2 regions of the Thioalkalivibrio sp. AKL12 genome follow, and region 2 is predicted to be linked to the other one. Evidence: predicted binding sites of a transcription regulator. Region 2 holds the regulator's gene; the other holds the start of a gene.

Region 1 (4,594 bases), on a different contig from region 2:
TATCAGGACCTGCAGCAGGACCTGCGGGAGAACAACCGCATCTACCTGCCGCAGGAAGAGATGGACCAGTACGGCGTGACCGAAGCGATGCTGGCCACTGGGCAGACCACCTTCCAGCTACGCAACCTGATGCAGTTTCAATACGCCCGCGCCGACCGGCTGCTGCGCGCCGGGGCGCCGCTGGGCGGGCTGCTGCGCGGACGCATGGGGCTGGAGATCCGAGCGATCATCAACGGCGGGGCGCGCATCCTCTGGCGGCTGCGGCAGCAGGATGACGTCTTCGCCCGCCCGCGCCTGCGCACCCGCGACGCCTGGATCATCCTGAGCCACAGCCTCCGACCGCGCCGCCGAAGACCGTAGGGATCGAGCCGCCGAGAACCCCTGGTTAAGCTGAGGGCTTAAAAGGCATCAAGCGGCAATGCCCTCGACCGTAAGGTGCTGGAGGTCAGTTCGTTCGCTTGCGTGCTCAAAGGTAATGGCGCAAACACCACCACTGGCATCGACATCCAGGGTAGTGTTCTCGTCAAGCGAGCGGGTTTCGGCCACGCTATCGCCTCGGAATTCGATATAAAGCGTATCCGTATCCCCGAAGTACTGGAGTTTCATGGCTGGAACCCTCGATCGAAAAAGGCGTTGTGAACGGTTTCTCCATCCGGCAGCAGAACAACGCGAAGGTAGCGTCCTTCAGCCTCCTCGACACGAGCCCATCTGCGGATACGCCCATCGCCTTGGACTTCTTCGCACAACGGTTGGTCGATTACACTACTGATCCAGTGATTCCGGATCATTCGCCGATCCGGCCTCTCGCGTACAGTCTCGAAGTAACGTGTCGTCTTCACCGGAACGTCCCTGTTACCGGTTGCTATTGTTCAAAGCTTCCGCCGAGAACCGATCGCCGTCAAGCCGCTCACACTACCTTGCTGTAGCGCGGCGCGCTCTCCGTCTTCAGGTAGGCGTCGAAGGCCATGGCGACGTTGCGCAGCAGCAACCGCCCGCGCGGCAGGATCTCCAGGCGCTCCGCGCCGATGCGTACCAGTCCATCGGCCTCCATGCCCTGAAGCCGCTCCAGTGCATCCCCGAAGACCTCTCCGAACACGATCCCGTGGCGCGCCTCGATCGCGGCGAAATCGATGCGCGAATGGCACATGAGCTCGGTAATCACGTCCCGGCGCAACCGATCGTCGGCATTCAGTTCGAGTCCGCGAAACACCGGCAGGCGCCCGGCATCCAGCCGCGCGTAATAGGCATCCAGCTCGCGCAGGTTCTGGCTGTAGGTGGCGCCCACCTTGCCGATGGCCGTCGGACCCAGTGCCACCAGGTCGTACTCCGCCCGTGTGGAGTAGCCCTGGAAATTGCGCTGCAACGTCCCGGCGCGCTGGGCCGTGGCCAGTTCGTCGTCCGGCAGGGCAAAGTGGTCCATGCCGATGTAGACATAGCCGGCATCGGTCAGGCGAGCGATGGTGGTCTCGAGGATCGCCAGCTTCTCCGCGGCGTCCGGCAGATCGGCCTCGCGGATCTGGCGCTGAGTCTTGAACATCTGCGGCAGGTGCGCGTAGTTGTAGATCGCCAGGCGCTCCGGGCGCAGCTCCAGCGCGCGTTCCAGCGTGGCGGTATAGGTCTCCACCGTCTGCAAGGGGAGGCCGTAGATCAGGTCCAGGTTGGTGGATTCGAAGCCGTTGGCCCGCGCCTGCTCCACCGCCCGCGCGGTCACCTCGAACGGCTGGATGCGGTTCACCGCCCGCTGCACGTTCGGGTCGAAATCCTGCACCCCGAGGCTGATCCGGTTAAAACCCAGCTCGCCCAGCAGCGGGATGGTCCCGGCCCGCACCGCGCGCGGATCAATCTCGATGGAGAACTCGCGGGCATCGCTTTCGTCCAGGCGGAAGTGCCTCGCCAGGGTCGCCATCACCCGGCGCAGATCGTCATCGCCAAGATAAGTCGGCGTGCCCCCCCCAAAGTGCAGCTGGCCGACAGTGCGTTCCCGGTCGAACAGCTCGCCCTGCAGTTCGGCCTCGCGCTCCAGATACTGCAGGTAGCGCTGAGCGCGCTGGTAATTTCCGGTGATGACCTTGTTGCAGGCGCAGTAGAAGCACACCGTGTCGCAGAACGGCACATGCACATACAGGGACAGCGGCCGCGCCGGATCGGCCCCGTTGGTCGCCTGCGCCGCCTCGGCATAGGCGCGGTCGTCGAAGCCCTCGTGAAACTGTGGCGCGGTGGGATACGACGTGTACCGCGGCCCACTCACGTCGTAGCGGCGCAGGATTTCGGGATCAAACACCAGGCGTTGTTCCATTGGGAGCTCCACAGCCGTCGCCGCGCACTCGCGACCTTGGTTCTGCAGACTACGGCCGCAGGCCGGACCCGAGCTTGATACAGGTCAACAATCCGCCTTCAGGGCGCCCTCTCCCGCCCCCTGTGCTGCCTGTGCTAGCCTTCTCCTCCCTGTTCGACACCCGCCACGCGAGAGCGCATGTCCCCCGACGAGTATTGCGAGGAGAAGGCCGCGCAAAGCGGCTCCAGCTTCTACTACGCGTTCCGCTTTCTGGAGCCGGATCGCCGTCGCGCCATCACGGCGCTGTACGCCTTCTGCCGGGAAGTCGACGACATCGTCGACGAGGTGAGCGAGGAGAGCATTGCGCGCACCAAGCTCGACTGGTGGCGCCAGGAGATCGAACGCCTGTTCGCCGGCGAACCCCGCCACCCCATCACCCAGGCCCTGCAGCCGCACATCGCCGCCTTTGACCTCGGGCGCGAGTACTTCGACGAGATCATCGACGGCATGCAAATGGATCTCGACTACGACAGCTATCCGGACTTCACCACGCTGTCGCTGTACTGCTACCGCGCGGCCAGCGTCGTGGGCATCCTGTCCGCTCACATCTTCGGCTACACCGATCGGCGCACTCTCAAGTACGCCCACGACCTCGGCATGGCGTTGCAGCTCACCAACATCCTGCGCGACGTGCACGAGGACGCCATGCGCGGCCGCGTGTACATCCCCATGGACGAGCTCAGCAAGCACGGGGTCAAGCCGGAGGAATTCCAGATCAACATCACCGACGACCGCCACCGCGCCCTGTTCGCGGAGCAGGCGGAACGAGCACAACGCTACTACGAACGCGCCGAGGAACACCTCCCGGACGCCGACCGCTACGCCCAGCGCCCGGGCCTGATCATGGCGGCCATCTACCGCACCCTGCTCGACGAGATCGCGGACGATGGCTACCGCGTGCTGGAACACCGCGTGCGCCTGACCCCGATCCGCAAGTTGTGGATCGCGTGGCGCACCGCACGCCGCCTGAAGCGCGAACAACGCCGCCGCGCGACCTGATGCCATGATCTCCGGCTCACCCCACGCGCCCGTCGTCGTGGTCGGCGCGGGCTGGGCCGGCCTGACCGCCACGCTGGCGCTTGCACGCGCCGGGCACCCCGTGCACCTGATCGAGGCCGGCAAGGCCCCCGGTGGCCGTGCCCGCAGCCTCGACCTGGACGGCACCCCGCTCGACAACGGCCAGCACATCCTGGTCGGGGCCTGCCAGCAGACCCTGCAGCAGATCCGTTCGGTCGGCATCAACCCCGAGCAGGCGTTTCAGGCCCTGCCCTTCGGCCTGCGCATGTTCGAGCCCACCGGCCGGCCGCAGGACCCGGCGTTCCAGCTGGAACCGCGTTCGCCCCGGTTGCCCGCCCTGGCCGCCGCGCTTTACCGGGCGCTTGCGAAGCACTCTCTTGGTACACGCCTGCGTGCACTGTCCGGCGCCGCCGCCATGTTGCACCGGCCCCTGCGCGACGATCTCCCCGTCCTCGACTGGCTGCGCCAGCGTCGTCAGCCCGACGCCCTCATTCGGAGCCTGTGGGACCCGTTGTGCCTGGCGGTGATGAACACCCCGACCCGAACCGCCTCGGCCCGCATCTTCCAGAACGTCCTGCGCCTGGCACTCAATCATGGCCCGGAGGCCGCGCGCCTTCTCCTCCCCGCGCGGCCACTCGGCGAGCTGTTCCCGGAACCGGCTGTCCAGGAACTCCGGGAGCGTGGCGCTAGAGTGGATCTTGGCCGCCGCATCACCGCCATTGAGCGCAGCACGACTCACGACGCCGCCCCCTACCGCCTGCGCGATCGCCAGGGCGTGGCGAGCCCGGCGCGCGGCGTGATCCTGGCCGCCCCTCCAGCCGCCGCCGCTGCCCTGCTTCCGCACGAAACCGGCTGGGAGGCGACGCACCAGGGCCTGAATGCCATGGGCGCCCGCAGCATCTGCACGGTCTACCTGCGCTATGCGCGGCGCCTTGATGATCTTCCGCCACTACAGGGGCTGCTGGACCAGCATGGCCAATGGCTGATCGCGCGGAATGTCGCCGGGGCGCCACACTGGCTGGCGGTCGTGATCTCCGCGGCCGACGACCTCGAACCGTTGACGGCGGATGCGCGATGGCGCACCGTCGCCCGCTCCCTGGCCCAAACCTTCCCCGAACTGGGCGAACCCGAGACCGGCCACAGCATTTGCGAACGCCGCGCGACGCTGGACGCGCAAGCCGGTCTGGATGCACGTCGCCCGCCGGCCCGCACGCCCTGGCCGGGGTGTTATCTGGCCGGGGA
Region 2 (4,594 bases):
TGGCGAGGGCTGGCGGCGGGTGGTGGCGTCGCCGGAGCCGCAACGCCTGCTGGGTATGGAGGCCGTCCGCAGTCTCGTGGATGGCGGGTCGGTGGCGATCTGTGCCGGGGGCGGCGGCGTACCGGTCGCGCGTGACGGCGACGGGCGTCTATACGGCATCGAGGCCGTGGTGGACAAAGACCTGACGGCCGCGCGCCTGGCCGCGCATGTCGGGGCGGACTGGCTGTTGATGCTGACCGATGTCGACGGCGTCTACATGGACTGGGGCACGCCGGACGCCCGGCGCCTGAAGGCGCTTCTGGTTACGGCCGTGGAGCCGGCAGCGTACCCGGGCGGTTCCATGGGGCCGAAGATGGAGGCTGCACGGCGCACTGCCCAGGGCGGCATTCGGGTCGGGATCGGTTCGCTGGAGGACGCCGCGGCTATCCTGGCCGGGCAGTCGGGGACCCGGATCCTGCCGGTGGGCGCCGCCTGAAGCCCTTGCCGGAACCCCCGCCTGTTACACTCGATGTTGCACGCCCGCCGCAGAGTTTGCAGGCTTCGAGTACACATGGATCAAGAGTGAAGATGATGCGAGAGATTCAGCGAGCCGCCCCCCTGGTGATCGGTCTGACCGCCGTGGGTCTGCTGGCGCTAGGCTGCGGCAGCGGCGAGCCGGAGGAGTCGGCCGGCCCCGCCCAGGGCCTGGAGCAGGGCGGGATCACGCCGCAGGACATGTCCAGTGACGAGGCGCGGCGCCCGCAGCAAAGTGGCATGCCCGCCGCGGACGTGAAGCGCGCAACCGACTAATTGGATCGCTGGCCTGCGGGGAATCCCCTGCGGTCACCACATGAGGTCGTCGGGTACCACGTAGTCCTTGTATGGGTCGTCCGGGGCAGGTTCCGATCCGGTTTCGTCCTCGGCGGGGATGACCAGTGGCCATTCCGGATCGCGCTCGCGGATGCGGTTGGCGGTCTCGCGCGGGATGACCCGGAACCCCTTTTCCGGGCGCACATCCAGGCCGGCAAGCGCGGCGCGGCCGTCGGCCAGGCGCTTTTGCAGGTCGACGGTCACCGGGAGATGGCGGATCTGACCGCCCTGCTGGAAGTGATAATCCAGCGCGGCATCGCCGGTGGGAATCGGCGCCAGGTGGGTGCTGACCAGTTCGCGGATTTGCGCGTGGCGGGCCCGGCGTTCGGCACGTTCCTGCTGTTCGCGGTTCTTCTGTCGCGAACGCTCGGCCTGCTCGGCCTTGCGCGCTTCGGCCACGCCCGGGTCTGGACCCGTGTTGCGGTCCTTCTTTTTCTTCGCGTTCCCCTTCTGGGCCTTGTGCTTTTGCGACTTGGCCTGGCGAACCTGTTTTTCGTCGACCAGCCCCGTTTTCAGGAGCTGGCTGCGCAGATCATCCGACATGAATCCTGCCGTGTTCGGTCAATGTGCGGGGAGGATAGCCGGAATGCGGCCTTGCGTGCACCACGTGCTGTTCAGGCGGCCGTGAACTCGCGCAATCCGTCGCGGATCTCGGCGTCCGGCAGGTCGGGGAACAGGGTGTGCAATCGGCGCTGGCGGTCGATGGCGAATGCGGGGGTGGTCTGCGGCGCCACGCGCCGGGCCTCCGCGAGCAGTTGCAGGCCGGCGAGCCGCTCGCTTTGAAGCTCCAGTGCCAGCACCTCGCGGTAGAGCGCGTTGCGCTCGGGGGTGTGGAGCCGCCGGCGCAGTGCGCGGAGGCGTTCGGTGGAGGATGACTGCCAGCGCCGGGCCGTTTGCCGCAGTACGCGCCATTGCGAGGGTCCGAGGGGCTGCGGGTACCACAGGGCAAACAACGCCAGCATCACGTCCACGCCAAATTCGTCCTGCCAGCGCATCAGACGTTCGCGAGCGGTGCGATCGACCCACAGTGCGTCGGCGAATGCCCAGAAGGCGTCGAAGTCCGTGGCCGGCTCCGGGGTGTCCCCGGCTTCAGGCACTGCTCGCGGCGGAGGTGAAGGTGACCCCGGCCGTGTTGCGCAGGCCGTCGGGCTGGAGGATCTCCAGGTCCCGGGTGTGCAGGTTGATTACGCCCTGGTTGCGCAGCTGAGTAAACAACCGGCTGATGGTTTCCTGGGTCAGGCCCAGGTGGTTGGCGATGTCTGCCCGGGACATGGGCAGGTAGAACCGTTCGGGGGACAGGCCGCGGGCGCGATGACGCTCCGACAGGGCGATCAGGAAGGTCGCCAGACGCTGCTCCGCGGTACGTTGGCCGAGCAAGGCGTGCAGGCTTTCGTCCTGGGCCAGTTCCTGACTCATCACGCTCATCATGTGCTGGCGGAAGGTCGGCAGGCGGCCGGCGAGGTCGTCGACATGCCCGTAGGGCACGGCGCAGACGCTGGTGGACTCCAGCGCAATGGCACTGACCGGATGCTTGCCGGAGTGGATCGCGTCCAGCCCCAGGAGGTCGCCGGCCAGCGAGAAGCCGGTGATCTGTTCGGTCCCGTCATCGGAGATCAGCACCGTTTTCAGTGCCCCGGTGCGGACCGCGTACAGCGCTTCGAACTTGGTCCCCATGGTGAACAGGGGCGCACCCTTGGCGATCGGCCGGCGTTGCTGGACGATTTGGTCGAGTTGCCAGAGTTCATCCTGGGGCAGGCCCATAGGCAGGCAGAGCTGGCGCAGGGTGCAGTGCTGGCAGGCTTGAGTGGGTCGTAGCGTCATGGGTGCAGGGTAGCCGTTTTTTCGACGTTGGGGAAAGCGATTTTCGGGGTATGCCATCGGGGGCGGGAATGCGGTACTGTCCCCAAGGGTTGTAGGCGATTACAGAAGGTTTTGCCGTCGGTCAGGGGGTCGCGCCCCGAGATGACTCGGGGTCCCCTCCCTCCGGCGGCTGCGTGGACAATGCGGACCATCGGTAATTAGACTGAGTCTAAAATTTGCGGCATGGTGAGGGTCGGCATTACGCGTGGGGGCTGAGAGACCCGACTGCCAGAACAAGGACAGGGGGAGCGATGATCGAGCGGTTACTGGAGCAATACATACGCTACGGGACCTTCGTGCTGCGGCATCCGGATGGCCGTGAGCAGCGTTTCGGGAACGGCGCGCCGGAAGTAACCATGCAGGTGCATGACAGGGCGGCGTTGCGCAAGATTGGGCGCGACCCGGGCTTCCAGCTGGGCGAGACCTACATGGACGGCCTGTGGTCGCCCGGCCCCGAGGGCCTGCAGGTGTTCCTCGACGTGGCCATGCGCAACTTCGCGCCGATGTTCAAGCAGCGGGTCAACCCTGCAGTGCGCATGCTGCGGGCCCTGATCGAGCAGGGCAACAAGGTGGCGCGCTGCTACCAGAACATCGCCCATCACTACGACGTCGATGAGTGGCTTTATCGTCAGTTCCTGGACGAGGGCATGTTCTACAGCTGCGCCTATTTCGAGCGCCCGGATATGACGCTGGAAGAGGCGCAGCAGGCCAAGTGCGCGATGCTGCGCAAGAAGCTGATGCTGGAGCCGGGGATGCGCGTGCTCGACATCGGTTGCGGCTGGGGCGGTCTGGCCTTCCATCTCGCCGAGCATGCCGACGTGCAGGTAGACGGCGTGACGCTGTCGAAGGAGCAGCTGCGGGTTGCCCGTGACGAGGCCAAGCGTCGGGGGCTCGAGGATCGAGTGCGGTTTCTCTATCAGGACTACCGCGAACACGACGACCAGTACGACCGCATTGTCAGCGTCGGCATGTTCGAGCATGTGGGCACGCCCAACTACGAGACGTTCTTCCGGCGCGTGCATGATCTGCTGAAGCCGGAAGGCATCGCGGTGCTGCACACCATCGGGCGTCAGGAGCCGCCCGGCACTTCCAACCCGTGGTTGAGCAAGTACATCTTCCCGGGCGGGTATACGCCGGCCCTGTCCGAGGTGATGGGCGCGCTGGAGCCCACGCCGCTGTGCACCACCGATATCGAGTTCTGGCGCCTGCATTACGCCGAGACGCTGGCCGAGTGGTATCGTCGCTTCCAGAAGGTGCGGGCCGAGGCCGTCGAACGCTTCGATGAGCGTTTCTGCCGCATGTGGGAGTTCTACCTGGCGAGTTGCGAGGGCACCTTCCGCTGGTGGGATCAGGTGGTGTTCCACGTGCAGATGGCCAAGCAGCAGGATGCGGTGCCGCTGACCCGCGATTACCTCTATCGGGACGATGCCCCCGAAGTGATCTCCACACCGCCCGGGAAGGCCCGGGCACAGCGCAGCGACGCCGCCTGAGGGCGCATCGGACGCGCCGGGCCGCTCGCGCGAGTATCGCCCGGCGCGCGCGAACCGAACACGGTTTCCCTACACTAAGGGGAGCGTTGCGGCCATGCCGGCGGTAACCACCCATTCCGGAGCAGGTGCGCGTGTTCGGTCGCTTTCGTAAACGCAGGGAGGCACAGGGCCAGGAAAGCCCGCAGGCCGGCGGACCGTCACAGGAGCACGTCCTGATCGAGGCGGCCGGGCGCAGCCGCATTACAGAGGTGGCTGCCACCGCACGGCGCGTACCCTGGTCGCTGAACTTTCTCCAGTTGCTGTGGGCCGCCGGGCCGGTCACGTTCCTGGCGATGCAGGGCGGCTACTTCCTCGGTTTCGGCCACGCCGCCCCGGCACAGAACTTCATCTTCTTT

What was found. The regulator FNR, encoded in region 2, switches genes on or off when oxygen is low (the NO sensors DNR and NnrR bind a similar motif). The targets are predictions, from matches to a motif close to TTGATNTANATCAA.
Region 1: hemN (oxygen-independent coproporphyrinogen III oxidase) is a predicted target of FNR. The motif match lies at 2,371-2,384, and genes of this name have one in related genera.

The regions. Positions count from the first base shown of each region.
Region 1 is NZ_KB898899.1:58,779-63,372, reverse strand. Features, by position in the region: gene hpnC (squalene synthase HpnC) at 1-360, shown strand, start outside; gene D579_RS0110065 (DUF2283 domain-containing protein) at 409-606, opposite strand; gene hemN (oxygen-independent coproporphyrinogen III oxidase) at 908-2,296, opposite strand; gene hpnD (presqualene diphosphate synthase HpnD) at 2,474-3,334, shown strand; gene hpnE (hydroxysqualene dehydroxylase HpnE) at 3,339-4,594, shown strand, end outside.
Region 2 is NZ_KB898892.1:139,008-143,601, forward strand. Features, by position in the region: gene D579_RS0104350 (carbamate kinase) at 1-475, shown strand, start outside; gene D579_RS0104355 (hypothetical protein) at 571-789, shown strand; gene D579_RS0104360 (DUF2058 domain-containing protein) at 823-1,392, opposite strand; gene D579_RS0104365 (DUF2390 domain-containing protein) at 1,464-1,946, opposite strand; gene fnr (fumarate/nitrate reduction transcriptional regulator Fnr) at 1,939-2,670, opposite strand; gene D579_RS0104375 (cyclopropane-fatty-acyl-phospholipid synthase family protein) at 2,961-4,199, shown strand; gene D579_RS0104380 (hypothetical protein) at 4,331-4,594, shown strand, end outside.